2 regions of the Paenibacillus sp. NPDC058174 genome follow, and region 2 is predicted to be linked to the other one. Evidence: riboswitches for the same ligand, from Rfam matches in the RefSeq annotation. Region 2 holds a riboswitch; the other holds the start of a gene.
What was found. A riboswitch is a leader RNA that binds a small molecule or an ion and turns the genes downstream of it on or off. The one in region 2 is predicted to bind thiamine pyrophosphate.
Positions count from the first base shown of each region.

Region 1: another riboswitch for thiamine pyrophosphate. It lies ahead of tenA (thiaminase II); the one in region 2 lies ahead of thiC (phosphomethylpyrimidine synthase ThiC).

Region 1 covers NZ_JBHVUY010000005.1:285,669-293,651, reverse strand. Annotated here, with positions in the region: gene ACFVVF_RS23215 (thiazole synthase) at 1-582, opposite strand, end outside; gene thiS (sulfur carrier protein ThiS) at 587-784, opposite strand; gene thiE (thiamine phosphate synthase) at 789-1,412, opposite strand; gene ACFVVF_RS23200 (thiazole biosynthesis adenylyltransferase ThiF) at 1,435-2,493, opposite strand; gene ACFVVF_RS23195 (ABC transporter substrate-binding protein) at 2,549-3,568, opposite strand; gene ACFVVF_RS23190 (ABC transporter permease) at 3,615-4,376, opposite strand; gene ACFVVF_RS23185 (ABC transporter ATP-binding protein) at 4,373-5,245, opposite strand; gene tenA (thiaminase II) at 5,242-5,931, opposite strand; TPP riboswitch at 6,025-6,134, opposite strand; gene ACFVVF_RS23175 (WGR domain-containing protein) at 6,844-7,602, opposite strand; gene ACFVVF_RS23170 (DUF3934 family protein) at 7,685-7,879, opposite strand.
Region 2 covers NZ_JBHVUY010000001.1:685,164-693,146, forward strand. Annotated here, with positions in the region: gene ACFVVF_RS03095 (NADPH-dependent F420 reductase) at 1-508, shown strand, start outside; gene ACFVVF_RS03100 (FMN-dependent NADH-azoreductase) at 666-1,307, shown strand; gene ACFVVF_RS03105 (cell wall hydrolase) at 1,477-1,920, shown strand; gene ACFVVF_RS03110 (TetR/AcrR family transcriptional regulator) at 2,079-2,681, shown strand; gene map (type I methionyl aminopeptidase) at 2,687-3,433, shown strand; gene ACFVVF_RS03120 (ankyrin repeat domain-containing protein) at 3,732-4,799, shown strand; gene ACFVVF_RS03125 (YmaF family protein) at 4,971-5,336, opposite strand; TPP riboswitch at 5,485-5,597, shown strand; gene thiC (phosphomethylpyrimidine synthase ThiC) at 5,691-7,478, shown strand; gene ACFVVF_RS03135 (excinuclease ABC subunit UvrA) at 7,745-7,983, shown strand, end outside.

The DNA of each region.
Region 1 (7,983 bases), on a different contig from region 2:
GTCAGCGGCTGAGCCCAGACCAGCGTCGACAATGATTGGCACCTTCGCTTCCTCTACAATAAGTCCGATATGATAGGGATTGAGAATGCCAAGTCCCGTGCCGATTGGCGCTGCCCCCGGCATAACCGCCGCAGCCCCGGCTTCCTCCAGCCTTTTGCACAGCACAGGGTCATCCGAGGTGTAAGGCAGCACGGTGAAGCCCTCTTTTACGAGTATTTCCGTCGCCTTCAGCGTCTCCAGCGGATCTGGCAGCAGCGTGCGCTCATTGGCGCTGATCTCCACCTTGATCCAATCGCTAAGTCCCGATGCCCGGGCAAGCCTTGCTATACGCACCGCTTCTTCAGCGGTACTCGCACCGGAAGTATTTGGCAAGTAACGGAAAGCTTCACCCTCTACGTGCTGAAGAATGGAATCATCCTCCGCAGAGGCCAGATTGACGCGGCGAATCGCAAACGTCAGCACCTCTGACCCGGAAGCTTTAATCGCCTCCTTTTGCACATAAGGATTGGGGAATAGCCCCGTGCCGATAAAAAACCGCGAATGCAGCTCATGTCCTCCAATTTGCCATGTATCCTTCTTCATGTGCTCAGCCCCCTCCGACAAAATGAACCAATTCGATCTTCATCATGGGCCGAACCTCAGCGGTCGCCCACTGCTCCTTCGTCAGCACAGTCCCATCAGCCTCTACGACAACCGGTCTGCCTTCCAGTCCGAAATGAATAACGACCTCTTCAATCGTGCGGGCTTCCAGCTCCTGCTTTTGTCCGTTGACTATCAGTTCCATTCCGTTATTCCCGTCCTTCCAGTTTGCTTAGAAAAGCCCGGCAAGTGCCGGCGACGTCTGCGCTGCCGACAATTTCGCTGACCGCGCAAATTCTTGTCGCTCCCGCGGCAATGACTTCGTCCACGTTGCTAAGCTTAATGCCGCCAATGGCAACGAACGGGATGCGAATCCGGCTTGCTACTTCTTGTACGTAAGCAACCGTCACTGGATCAACGACATCGACCTTTGTCTTCGTAGCAAACACCGGTCCGACGCCGATATAGTCGGCACCTTGCTCCTCTGCAACCAGCGCTTCTTCGATCGCATGGGTGGAGATGCCGATTATTTTATCCCCCACCAGCTTCCTAGCTTCCTGCAGCGACAAATCGTCCTGACCGAGATGAATGCCGTCAGCGTCTACCTCCAATGCGATATCAATGTAATCGTTGACGATGAATGTTACGCCATGCTTGCGAGTCAGCTCGCGAAGCGCCCGCGCTTTGCGCAGCACCTCTTCCCGGCTGCTGTCTTTATCACGCAATTGAATAATTTCCACACCGCCTGCAATGGCTTCCTCCATCACTTCCAGCAAAGCACGGCCCGGGTGAAACTGCTCTCCAGTAATGGCATATAAGCGAAAATCCTTCATACGTTCACGCTCCTCTATTCATTTATGAACCGATATAACGGGCATAGATCGACTTGGCGCGTACGATATCCTCTGTTCCTTGCACAAGAACGCGTCCGTCGGGAAACAGCACGAGGCGCTCTCCCTCTGGAAGCTCCGCCTTCAATAAATAAGCGTTCATCTCCACCTTAACTGCCGCAGGCTCCAGACGCTTGCGCCATTGCTCCAGCGAAAGCGGGCCTCGTCCGGATATTTGCACCGTGCTTCGTCCGCATAGCGATACGGTAGAATCCCGCTCGGTAATTTGCAGGGCAGGATATTGCTTCATCTGACAGCAGGCACACTGCTGGTTTGGCTCGCCAAGCTTCATTTCGAAATAGTGATTATTCCACACATCAAACGTCACGAGACTGTGTCTTCTTGCTTCATGCGCACCGACCAGAAACTTAAGCGCCTCGGCAGCCTGGTAGGAGGCGACAATGTCAACGACTGGCGATATGACGCCGATCGTATCGCAGGTTTGTCCGCTGCTTTCCCCTGAGGATAAAAAACAGCGCAAGCAAGGGGTCTGTCCTGGCACTAGAATAGCGCTCATCCCCCGCGAGCTAACCGCTCCTCCATAGGCAAAGGGAATGCCTTTGCGAAAGCAGGCGTCATTGAGCAGAAAACGGGTTTCAAAATTGTCAGTGCCGTCCAGCACCAGATCGATGCCGTCCAGCAATTCATCGATATTGTGGACGGTAACGTCCGCCACAATCGCTTCGATCCGCACCTCAGAATTGATGCGGCGAAGCTTCTTTTCAGCGGCAATCGCCTTCGGATAGCCTCGCTCAACATCCTCTTCATCGAAAAGCATCTGCCGCTGAAGATTGCTTTTTTCCACATAGTCCCGGTCTACGAAACGAACTCGCCCAACACCTGCTCTAACCATATGGTTGGCCAGCACCGTGCCGAGCGCGCCCATTCCAATAATAAGTACGGCGCTTTCGCTCAGCTCATGCTGTCCGCTCTCACCGATGGGGGCAAACAGCATTTGCCGGGAGTACCGTTCCGGGCGGCCCTGCTGCTCTTGCTCTTCTCGTTGTCCTTGATGCTCTTCCATGCGGTCTGCCTCCGTTCATCGTTTTTGCATGGAATCAACCATGGCTTTTGAACCTCTATAAATTGCGAAAGACATCTTTCGCCTCGTATGATTTTCGAATCTGTCCGCGTTCCTTCAGCCAGTCAATGACCGAATTCCACGATTGCTCGGATTGACTGCCAAACGGCTCGGAGCCGGCGTCCATCAAAGGAAGCAGTACAGCCAGGCTTTGCTTCTCAATGTCCGGATCAAGCGGGAAGTCCTTGCTTTGCTGATCCAGCAGCAGTCCCAGCGCTTCGTCCGGATGGCTCACTGTATAGGCTTGCCCTTTGGCTGCCGCTGCGATAAATTTCTTAATTGCGCCGCTTTTGCGCTCCAGCCCTTTCTCGCTTGCCGTCAGCACCAGCTCGTAATAGTCCGGCACACCGTAATCAGCGGGATTGAAGGAGACGAGCTCGATACCTTCTTTTTCTATCAGCAGCTTCTCGTGATTGATATAGCCGCCGATGATAGCATCTACCTTCTTCGTTGCCAGAGCCGGGATCAGATCCCAGCCAATATCGACATAACCAAGACTAGCAGGGTCGCCTCCGTCTGCTTCGACCATCGTATTGACCATCGCTTCATCCAGCGGAAGGGACGGATAGCCGATTTTACGTCCAGCCAGATCTTTAGGCGTCTTTACACCCGAGGCAGCTGGAACAAAAAGCTGATTTAGCGGATGACGGACGATCGCCGCAACCGATACGACCGGTATATCCTCCGAACGCGACACCGCTACTTGCATTTGATAGCTGAGCGCCAAATCGGCCTTGCCTGTTGCGACTAGCTTCAGGGCATCGCTCGTATCTGCCGGAGTCTGAAGCTTCACCTTCAAGCCTGCTTCAGCGAAATAGCCCTGCTGCTCTGCGGCGTATAAAAAAGTATGAACAGCATTCGGATACCAGTCCAGCAGCACCGTCAGTTCTTCAGTTTTGCCTTCTGCTGTCGGTTCTTTCCCTCCACTAGAGGGGGATGAGCAAGCCGCTGCTGTCAGCAGCAGCATTGCCGCTATGCCGACGGCAAACAGCCTTTGTAATCGTTGACGATATAACATGAATAATTTCCTCCCGTTGATTCTATCTCGTGCATTGAAATAACATTTAAGATTTAGTCGTTCCGCGATGACCGAGCATCGTCCGCTCAATTGTTTGGGCAGCTGCGAATAGTATGATTCCCATCAGCGACAGCAGCAGTACGCCGGCAAAAACATCGTCGCCCCGCAGCATATTCGCCGCTCGTTTCGTAAACATGCCAAGGCCTGATTCTCCGCCCAGCCATTCGCCGAGCGTTGCTCCGCCGACGCTGATTGCCGCTGCCATTTTCAAGCCGGTGAAAAACGAAGGCAGTGCAGACGGTATTTTCCACTTGATAAATAAATCCCTATTGCCCGCCCCCATCGTGCGCAACAGATCGCCTATCTCCTTATCCGCCGACCGAAAGCCGTCCGCTGTGTTCATAGCAATCGGGAAAAAGGTGAACAAAATAACGACTGCTATTTTGCTCCCAAGATCATAGCCGAACCACATCACCATGATTGGCGACAATGCGATGATCGGAATCGTCTGCGACGCTACGACCAGCGGATAGAGCGTTTTACGGGCCAACGCTGAGCTGTCGATCCAAATTGCGGACAAAATGCCGCAAACGATAGAGAATGCCAGACCAAGAAGCGCTTCCCCCAGCGTAACGAAGAAATGCTTGCCCAATACGCCGGCATTGTCGAAGATCGACTGCAGAACGGCCGAAAGCTTTGGAAAAATATAATGCGGTATCGCGAACAGGTTCGTCGCTGCCTCCCAGCACGCCGCTAGCAGAAGGATGAACAGCAGCACTGGCAGTTTCGCTTTCAAGCTGCTTTTCATATAGAAGCTCCCTCCTGTAACCGGACACTTCGGCTTGAACCGGTACCGGTATTATCAGCAGGTTCTATCCCCGTGTCGGCGGCAGGTTTCAGACGGCCGAACTGCTCCATCAGCTCTCTCTTCAACGCGACGAACCGGGCGTCCAGCACCGTTTCGTAAGTGCGCGGCCGAGGCAGTTCAATCGTGATCGATTGAAGCTGCGTGATCGGTCTTCTTGCGGCAACCAGCACCCTGTCCGACAGCAGCAGCGCCTCATCGATATCATGTGTTATGAACAGAATCGTCTTTTTTCGCTTCTCCCACGCCTGAAGGAGCCATTGCTGCATTCCGGTGCGCGTCATTGCATCCAGAGCGCTGAACGGTTCATCCAGCAGCAGCAAATCGCCTCCGCCAAGCAAAGAACGAAGGAAAGATACCCGCTGGCGCATTCCGCCAGACAGCTCATGGGGATACTTCAGCTCCGTTCCTTCCAGGCCCAGCTCAGGCAGCAGCTCCAGCACCCGCTGACGCGCATCACGCTTGGAGACACCTTGCAGCTCCAGCCCGATTGCGGCATTATCCTGCACCGTGCGCCATGGCATAAGGCAATCGCGCTGCGGCATATAGCCGACAGCATTGGATTTTGCTGTCGGTGTGTCGCCACTCACTGTGATCACGCCTGAGTCTGGTACGAGCAGTCTGGCGAGCAGCCGGAACAGCGTCGTCTTGCCCATGCCGCTAGAAGCTACGATGCTGACAAACTCGCCTTTGTTGACCGTAAAGCTCAAGTCGCGAAACAGCGGCTCCTCACCGGGAAAGCCATAACACAAGCCTTGAACGGACAACGCATTGCCATGCGGGTCTTTTATCTCTGTAAGCGGCTTGCTCACACCGGCCACTCTTCCAGGCGGTACGCCATATCCCAAAACATATATTCCAGCTTGGATGCGATTAGAAAATGCCGCTCCAGCTTGGCAAGCTCGGACTCATTCAGCCCCTCAGCCAATTGATCCATCACGCCGATGCACCAATCGGTCAATTCGCTGAACTCAGCCGAACTGTACATTCGTATCCATTCACCATATAGCGGATGCTCCAGCGCTGCCGGATCTTGTGCAAACAGTACGCCGATCTCCCGGTAACTCCACATGCATGGCAGTACGGCCGCCGTCACTTCGGCAAGCGTTCCTTGCGCTGCAACATCCAGCAAATATTTCGTATAGGCAACCGTCGTTGGAGCAGGCTCCGTCGACTCCAATTGCTCCCGCGTTACGCCGAGTTTTTCAGCATACAACCGGTGTAGCCCCATCTCCACATTAAGCGTCGAGTCGCAAAGCGATGAGAACTTGCCCATCATCTCGAGATCGCCGGCCTTGATGCTACCGTAAGCAAACATTTTGGCATAGTCGATCAGATAGACATAATCTTGCATGAGGTAATATTTAAAGCGTTCCTGATCGAGCGTTCCCGCCTTAAGCTCCGCCAAAAACGGATGCCGGTGGCTTTGCTCCCAAATGTCCTTAGAGCCCTCATACAACCTGTCGCTGAATCGTTCTTTCACATGCATTTTTACCATTTTTCATCTGCACTCCTTTGCTTAGTAACCGTCGGTAACGTAAGCTAAGGCGCTCGAAACACAACAAAAAGCCATTCGAGAATAGACGAATGGCTTACAATTCGAAATGTTCTCTACGCCAGCATTACCTGGTTCAGATTAACGGTCAGGCAAACAAGTTGCCTATCTCAGCCGGACTTCATCCAGCACCCGCACTTCATATGCGATTTATCACCAATACTATAACTGATCAATCTCTATTAGGCAATACGAGCAAATTCAGATCAGGAGCTGCTGAGCAGCAAGCTGCCGAATCGGGTTTGATAGCTTTTTTCTTTATTCTGGTAATTTTTTTATTTATTACGTAGTCAATCTACCTTATTACCCATCCAATTAATGGATAATGAGCCATTAACGTCGAAAAGTTCACTATAGCGGAATTTGATTTCCGTATAGGGAAGAAAGTTCACTTAAAACCGTAAAAACCTGCATTTTGCTCGATTCCGGCCAGTAATTAAAGAAAAAAGTTCAGTTAATAGCGAAGTTAGTTCCCAAGCCCTCATCGCTGCTAGCTGCCAAATCGGTTCGGTAAATTTTTTCTTTATTACGTAATCAATCTACCTTAATTCCCGCTCAATTACACGATAACGAGCCGTTAACGTCGAAAAGTTCACTGCAGCGGAATTTGATTTCCATATAGAGAAAAAAGTTCACTTAAAACCGCAGAAACCTGCATTTTGCTCGATTCCGGCCAGTAATTAAAGAAAAAAGTTCAGTTAAATAGCGAAGTTAGTTTAAAAGAATCCGAACAAGAGAAGCCGTGGCATTAGCAGTAGGTTGAGCATCCGTGCTGCTCCTTCCAAACTTACTGCACCGTGAAAAACAGCTGCAGCCATCATCCACTTTTCTCTAAAGTTCATCCGTCTCAAAAACTTAAAAACTAACCAAGTCCTCGGCTATCCGCCCTCGAATCTGCCTTCCTTTTTCCGTGCCCCCAGTCAGCCGCATCAACACGTTCATACGTTCCAGCGACCGGAGCGCCTCCGTTCTCAGGGCATGGCTCAGCTCGCCCATAATCTTAATCCCGCCCAGCGCCGAAGCTACGATTACGCGATCGTTCAGCAGCAGAAGCTCCGCGTTGCTCATCCGGTCCAGCTTTGGTCCCTCCAGCAGCTTTTTCACAAAAGCTTCATCGCTTCGATGCGCCGGGACATACAGCATGTCCCAGTCCCTCTCGATCAGCAAATGCGGAAATATCGCCGTCATATCTGCGTTATCTCCCCCCGCCCCGCCCTCTTGCTGCTGAACAAACGTCTCCAATGCCCGAAGCGCTGCCAGACTTTCCTTCGTGCCAAACGGAGCGGTCTCGTCGTCCGCCATATAATAAACTGACTGAGTGAAATGTTCTCTAAAACGAGGGTGCGAGGTTCGGGCCTGCAGCCCTTCAATAGGATCGTCATAGTAATACCCGCAGCGATCAAATGACGGGTCTGCCCAGTAGCCTTTTTTCAGCTTTTGCGCAATGATCCGTTCCGCTTGGCGCAAGCATTCCTCCTCGCTCCTGAACCTCTTATCCAGCATTCTGCCGTTCGTGTTGATCCGTCCAAAATGAACGGTATACACCGGGCCGTTGCACGAAATGCGCCAAAATTTATTCGACCGCCCGCTTTGAAATATAAATGCGCGTTTCATTGCAGCCTCCCCCTGACAGCCCTATCTATCTGCGTAAAAAAAGGCCATCCCCTCAGCTTGCCGGGAACAGCCCTTCGCTTGTTTAGTTCGAATCCTTCTTGGCGCTTGCAGGAGCGCCTTCGCCGCCTTCATCCGCCTTCTTGCCGGCTGCGCCAGGCTTGGCATTTTTGCTGAACACGCGCTTCGCGCTTTTCGCTTTTGCTGCTTTATCCCAACGGCTCCAGCCTTTTTTACCCGTTCCTTGCCCGATGCCGCTTTTCTTTTTTCCTTTGGTCAATCGTTACAGCTCCTCGTCTATCGCAATCTACTAAGGAGTATTGTACCAATAGGTGGCGAACAATAGCAATGATTCCGGCAGAATCCTTGACTCCATAGCTTCCT
Region 2 (7,983 bases):
CAAGCATCCGGTTATCAAAGCGTTTAACGCTACTAGTTTTTATAATTTAACCGAAGAAATTCAGTCGGAACTTCCGCATCGCTTGGCTTTGCCCATTGCCGGTGACGATTCCGCTGCTAAAGCAATCGTATCCCAATTAGTGATCGAAGCAGGTTTCGATCCGGTTGATGCTGGCGGTCTGGACGAATCCTGGCGTTTACAGCCTGGTTCTCCTGCTTACTGCACTGATCTCGACGTAGAGCGCATGCATGAAGCACTTGCTCAGGCGACCAATGAGAGGAAACTGGAATCATCGGGCATCCGTTCAAGTGAAGAAGAATTAAAATTGGCGAGAGAAATGCAAATTGCCTTTTATCAGAGCTTTGACCAGGCGATTCAAATTTTGATGGAATCAAATCAGTGGACGGAAGCCTTTGCAACTAAGCGAGTGGTTGCCCAATTCATGGAAGGCAAACAATCTCCGGCAGAAATTTTTGGTTTAATATTTGAGCATAAACGGCTGGATTAATTAAAGTCTTAGGATCACTTATAGAAGTCTGATGACGGAACTGGCTAGAGCAGCCGGTTCCGTCATTTATCTTTTTTTTCAGATCATGTCACAGATAGGTTCCTTCAATTGTCTTAATAGCTGTACAAACAAAAAAACAACATGGAGGAACCATACTATGAGCAAACTGCTTGTCATTAATGCACACCCGGAAGTAGAGTCCGCCTCTTCCTACAGCCTGAATGTATTAAATTACTTCTTGGGACAATATAAAGAGCAGCAATCAAGTGATGAGGATATTGAACAAATTAATTTATACAGCGATTCTGTACCCGCGATCGACGAGACTGTTCTAAGGGCATGGGGAAAACAACGTAATGGCGAAGAACTGACCATTGAAGAACAAGAAGTAACCGGAAGAATGAATGAAGTATTGCAGCAATTCAAAAGTGCAAATAAATATGTAATCGCCTATCCCTTGCATAACTTTAATATCCCGTCCAAATTAAAGGACTATATGGACAACATTCTGATTGCCAGGGAAACGTTCAAGTATACCGAAACCGGTTCCGTAGGTCTGCTTACAGACGGAAGAAGTATGCTTGTCATCCAGGGAAGCGGGGCGGTGTATACCAATAATGACTGGTACACGGAAGTTGAATACTCCCATAAATATTTGAAGTCCATGTTCAATTTTATTGGCATTGAAGATTACGATATACTTCGGGTTCAAGGAACGGCGATATTGGATAAAGATGAGATACTGCAAAAAGCATACCGGGAGGCCGAAGCAGCGGCTACAGTACTTGCAAGTAAATAATTATTCCTCCACGGTAGTACTAAGATCATCTATTTTATCCTAGCCTTTCCGGTCATTCTTGAAGTGATCGCTTCGAGAATCATATTAGAAATAAAAGTGCAGGTTCCCAGAGTAACACTTCCGCTTTGCCTACAATATGATGTGTCTAGAACGCTAAAGAGGTGAGTCAATGGGAGTTGTAAAAGCCAGACAGCAGGATATCGATATGTTGGCAAGACTGCTTCGAGCTGAAGCGGAGACCGAAGGAGAAATGGGTATGCTTCTTGTTGGAAATGTCGGCATTAACCGGATAAGAGGGAATTGCTCCGATTTCAAAGAACTCCGGACCATTCCCCAAATGATCAACCAGCCGCATGCTTTCGAAGCGCTGCAGCACAGCTTATATTATCAGGGCGCAAGAGACAGGGAGCGCCGTCTTGCCCAGCGGGCTGTGAATGGGGAGCGGAATTGGCCGGCCAAATTTTCTCTCTGGTATTTCCGGCCAGGATCGTTCGAGAATCCCGGACCCTGCCCGGATACTTGGTATAATCAGCCGCTCGCAGGACGATGGAAGAAGCATTGTTTCTATGAACCAACCGGGGAAGAATGTGAAAACATCTATAATACGTATTAACAAAGTTATACTCTTAAGAGCCGCGCAGCACGCGGCTTTTTGTTGTTTAGTCAGGACTGTGAAGGATATATAGAGTGTATTGAAATACTTGCTCCTTACTTCTAAATGATGTATATTGTTTTACATTGACATATCAGCAGGTCAAAAAAGGAGGAGCCATGTCACCACGCACGAAAGAACAAAATGATGCGATCCGGGAAATGCGGATGAGCCAAATTATGCAGGCGGCTGCGGAAGTATACTTGGAGAAAGGCATGCAATTGGAGATCCGTGATGTTGCGGTCCAGGCAGAGCTTGGTTACGGAACCGTGTATCATTACTATAAAAACAAGCAAATGCTCTTGGAAGATCTACTGTGGGATGCCTTGAATCAGGCCGAATCCGCAGTAATCCCCGCTTTAACGGGGGACGTCGGCAATAGGCTTAAAGCGGAGTCATTCTCCAGGCTGCTCTTGCGGAAGTGCATTCAGGATCCTTCCGTATTTATTTTGCTAAAATCAGTTGCTGATAACTTTCATCATTTCCCGGGAAACCGGTTCAGCAAGCTGTTTGGCGAATTTCAGGAACGGGTCTATTTGCCCTTTGTGGAAATGATTCGTCAGGAGATCGATTCCAAGTCACCGGAGAAAACAGCAAATCTAATATTTGGTTCGCTTGTAGGTTATGCAACTTTGAACATTCACCACAATATGCGGAATGAGATCGATGTGGATGGAATCGTCGATATGATTTTTTCAGGCATACAGTCAAGGGAGAGATGAATGGAATGATCATCTTGAAATCGAGAACAGAAATCGAGGAGATGAGAAAAGCCGGCGGGATTGTCGCTGCCTTTCATCGGGCAATTGCGGACAGGATCCGGCCGGGGGTCACGACGCTCGATATCGAGTCGTTCGCGGTCCAGTTCCTCAAAGAGAATAAAGCGAAGGCTTATACCGTCGGGTACAACGGCTATCCGTTTGCGACATGCGCGTCGGTCAACGACGTTATCGCGCATGGCTTTCCTAATGATAAGCCGCTCCAGGATGGCGATATCGTCACAATTGACATCGTCGCGCAGGCAGATGGCTGGGTCGGTGATTCGGCATGGACGTATACGGTAGGCGAGGTGTCGGAAGAAGCCCATAAACTGATGCGGGTCACGAAAGAAAGCTTATACCTCGGTATCGAAAAAGCTGTCGCCGGCAACCGGATTGGCGATGTCATGCATGCCGTTCAGTCTCATGCCGAGCGAAACGGATTTTCGGTGGTGCGTGATCTGCTTGGTCATGGCGTCGGAAGGGAGATGCACGAGGAGCCTAATTATCCTCATATCGGGACTCCGGGCAAAGGTTTCCGCTTGAAGGAAGGGATGGTTCTGACGATCGAGCCGATGCTGAATGCCGGAAAAGCGTTAATGACAATTGATGAAGACGGATGGACGGCTAGAACCGCTGATGGTTCACTGTCCGCACAATATGAGCATACGATCGCAATTACTGCAGACGGTCCGATTATATTGACTGAACAATAGAGTTAATGGTGAGGTTATTAAAATAAGCAGATCTATCAAAAAACAAAGCTGCTCTCAGAGTAGCTTTGTTTTTTTGTGGGAGTAATTTTATAAATATTTATCGGATCTTTAGAATTATTCCTTATACTGTATTCCTTGTAACTGCCATTGGCTTTGGCTGCTTTTTTATTGTGTGAAGAGTACAGGGGATTTCCATTTTGTGTTAGTATGAAAAAGGGAATCCTTGCATTCTTATTATAGTAAAAAGAGAAAACTATGCAGGTAAACATACTTCCACGAGATTAAGGGGCGATCAACTATGGTACAAATCGAGCAGGTATACAAAATGATAAAAGACGGAGACATGGAAAGCCTCCGGCTTCTTTTGATAAACAAATTTAACCCCAATCAGCCTGTCAGCAGCTATGAATCACTTTTAGAGTGTTCATTGGATTATGAGCAATATGATATTGCAAAATTATTAATTGAATTTGGAGCAGCGCTCCCAACTGATGTAATGGTAGATGCAGCAAGAGGAGATCGCAATATGTTCGAGTACTTGCTCTCCAAAGGGGCTGATCTCAACGCTATTAATCATGTCGGTCATTCTGCCCTAAGTCGTGCACTAGCTTTTGAAAATATGCAAGGTGCCTATACTCTTATTGATTTAGGTATTGATTTGAGTGCAATAGGAGGGGGAGCTTTAATTCATTGCGCTTATGAAGGTAAGATTGAATTTTTAAAAAATCTAATTAACCTAGGTGTAGATATTAACTTCTATAGTGAGGACAATATATTTACTAGTGGCGCTACGCCTCTTATAGCTGCAGTTATAGGTAAACAGTTCGAAACGGTAAAATATTTAATTAATAAAGGTGCTGACACCTCATTGGTCTGTAGAGAAGGATGTCGTGCATATAATTATGCTAGGATACAAGATACATCCGAAATAGCTTCATATATCAAACTATTTGAACCTCATGAATATCACGATATTAATAAGCGGACTGAAGAACTTATTGATGGTGGCGTACCTTTGGAAGTCATTGAGGTTTTAAAAATAAACAATAAGCGACTAGAATATGAATCTGAAAATTATTCTAACTATCTGGTTCTTGGAGATCTTTCTGACGTAGTGTACTTCGAATATCACGATTTTAAACTATATAACCTATTGTTAGAAGTTGATAATTTCGAGGCCTTTGGTATGATAACCTGGTGTCCACACATTAACTTATTTGTAAGTGTTGATATAGAACATGAGTGGATTTATCTCTTGCATGATATGACTTGGGAAAGTTTTCTAAATAATCCGGGATTGTACATTGATCGCATAATTGATGGCTACTACGATTGTGAGGAAATTGAAGAGGAAGCAATGATTTAATTAACCTCCTGCCTTAGCTGATGACTCGATCAGCTAAGGCTTCGCTATCTATTTTAATTAGATAGAATTGATAGTATGAAAAATAAGAAAGCATGCATCGTTCCCTTATTGGATCGGCGCATGCCTTCTTATTTTTACAATAGTAAAGTATGAGTGTGGAACAATTCTATATCATTTAATCAACGGCGCTTGAATTAAAGTCGAGAATTTAAATTGATGGACATGGCCATCGTTAAAGGTCGTCTGGCCTTTTACAAAATGAACATGCTTGCCTCTCCCGACTCGGATAGCAGGACCCGTCGTTATTTTTTTCAATTTATGAAAGTGATTAAGGAAATCTGTGTTGGCCAAATCAATTTCATGGACATGGCTATTTCCTCGCGGTATCGCTTGACCAGTAACTCCTGCGAATCGGTGGTTATGACGATCATTTCCTTCTTCAGCAAGCTGAGTGCTGCCCTGGAACTCATGAACATGCCGTTGGACCTTGTAACAAGGTGCAGCCTTTTTGTTAATTGTCGCTCTTCTTCTAACCATTGTTAATAAACCTCCTAATGATAGAACTATTATCATCGTATTAAGGAGAGGATCGAACCGTTCTAGGCCGGCTCATTGTTTATTCAAATGGAAAGCAAAGAATTAAGGGTTGATTTATGCTGCGAAAGTGTATAAGATTTAGTTGACCAATCGAATACACGGGAGCTTGGGTTAACCAGGCTGAGAGGATAGCTGATAATGCTGTCGACCGTAAAACCTGATCTGGGTAATGCCAGCGGAGGAAACGTTCAAGCCTTTGTGTATACAAAGACCGCTTCTTTTCGTTGCGGTCTTTTTTGTATGTATAAGAGGCGTCTCCGCTTGCACACATTGATTTTCTAAGGAGGCAATGAAATGGCAAGCGAGTCCAACAGCAATAAAATCATTCCTGATCTATCTTCTTTTCCCGGCAGCAAAAAGGTTTATATTCAAGGTTCACGACCGGATATTCATGTTCCGATGCGTGAGATTGTATTAAGCCCAACTGGCAGTGGCGATAACGAACAACAAAATTCACCTGTGAGAGTCTATGACAGCAGTGGTCCATACACAGACGCACAGGTGCAAACGGATATCCATAAGGGTCTCCCGCCGAATCGGCTAGATTGGATACGGGAACGCAACGATGTCGAACCATATTCGGGCAGAACCGTCCAAGCGGAAGATAATGGCCATCGAGCAGAGGAGCTCGTCAATCAAGCAGATCTGTTCCCTGGAATGAACCGCCGTCCATTGCGAGCTGCAGCCGGAGCGAATGTCACTCAAATGCATTATGCAAGAAAAGGAATCATAACCCCTGAAATGGAGTACATAGCGATAAGGGAAAATGTCGCTCCAGAATTTGTGCGTAATGAGGTGGCTGCCGGGCGAGCGATAATCCCATCCAACATCAATCATCCGGAAAGTGAACCGATGATCATCGGGCGAAATTTCTTAGTGAAAATCAATGCCAATATTGGAAACTCTGCTGTAGCATCATCTATTGACGAAGAAGTTGAAAAGATGAGATGGGCAACGCGGTGGGGGGCGGATACCATTATGGATCTCTCCACGGGTAAAAACATTCATTCCACACGGGAATGGATCATCCGCAATTCTCCTGTACCAATAGGTACTGTTCCTTTGTACCAAGCACTGGAGAAGGTAGGCGGCAAAGCAGAGAGATTGAGTTGGGAGATTTATCGCGATACGCTTATAGAACAAGCTGAGCAGGGAGTCGATTACTTTACGATTCACGCCGGAGTCCGATTACGCTATATTCATCTGACTGCGAAACGTGTGACAGGTATTGTGTCTCGTGGCGGCTCTATTATGGCTGCATGGTGTCTTGCTCATCACCAGGAAAATTTTCTTTACACTCATTTCGAAGAAATCTGTGAAATTATGAAAACGTATGATATCGCATTTTCTCTGGGAGACGGGCTGCGTCCGGGTTCCATTGCAGATGCTAATGATGAAGCACAGTTTGCCGAACTAGACACGTTAGGCGAACTTACTCAAATAGCTTGGAAGCATGACGTGCAGGTCATGATTGAAGGACCAGGCCATGTTCCTATGCATATGATTAAAGAAAATGTAGACCGACAGATGGAAGTTTGTCAGGAAGCCCCTTTTTATACACTGGGACCGCTTACTACGGACATTGCTCCCGGTTATGACCATATTACTTCAGCGATTGGTGCAGCAATGATCGGATGGTTCGGAACCGCTATGCTTTGCTATGTTACGCCTAAAGAGCATCTTGGCTTGCCCAATAAAAATGATGTTCGGGAAGGGGTCATAGCGTACAAAATTGCCGCTCATGCGGCAGATTTAGCCAAGGGTCACCTAGGGGCACAAGAGCGGGATAATGCTTTATCCCAAGCGCGTTTTGAATTCCGCTGGAGAGATCAGTTTCATTTATCATTAGATCCAGAGAGAGCCCTGGAATATCATGATGAGACCCTTCCGGCAGAAGGGGCAAAAACAGCTCATTTTTGTTCCATGTGCGGGCCTAAATTTTGTAGTATGAGGATCACGCAGGACATACGCGATTATGCGAAGCAGCATGGGCTTGAAGAGCAGCAAGCTATTGAGCAGGGGCTAAAGGAAAAATCGAATGAGTTCATGGGCAGCAACATTTATCAAGAAAATAATCGATAATTTACCCAGTCAAATTGTAAGCTGAAGCTTCGTCTGTTGGAACAGGCCGCTGAGATTTAAATAATTGAGTCACAAGAAAGACATCACCCCACTTATCTGCGGTGATGTCTTTTGCATTTCATCAACTTCATAGGTTAAATAGATTTGTGAATTATGGAAACATTTACAAGAGAACATATGTGCGCTAAACTACTATTAACTAGAGTCACTATGTACATGATGAGTTGTTTTTATTTATAAATTCTATTTACCGTGCGGAGGGAAACATGAATGAATTTATTGAAATAAAAGGGGCTAGGATACACAACCTGAAAGACATCGAAGTACGAATTCCGCGTAATAAACTCACTGTAATTACCGGTGTCTCGGGAAGCGGCAAATCAAGCTTGGCCTTCGATACTTTATATGAAGAAGGTAAGCGAAGGTATCTCCAATTCTCAGGGGAACCGTATATGTTTGATACGAACCCTAAGTTTGACATGATTTCCGGTTTGTCTCCTACTGT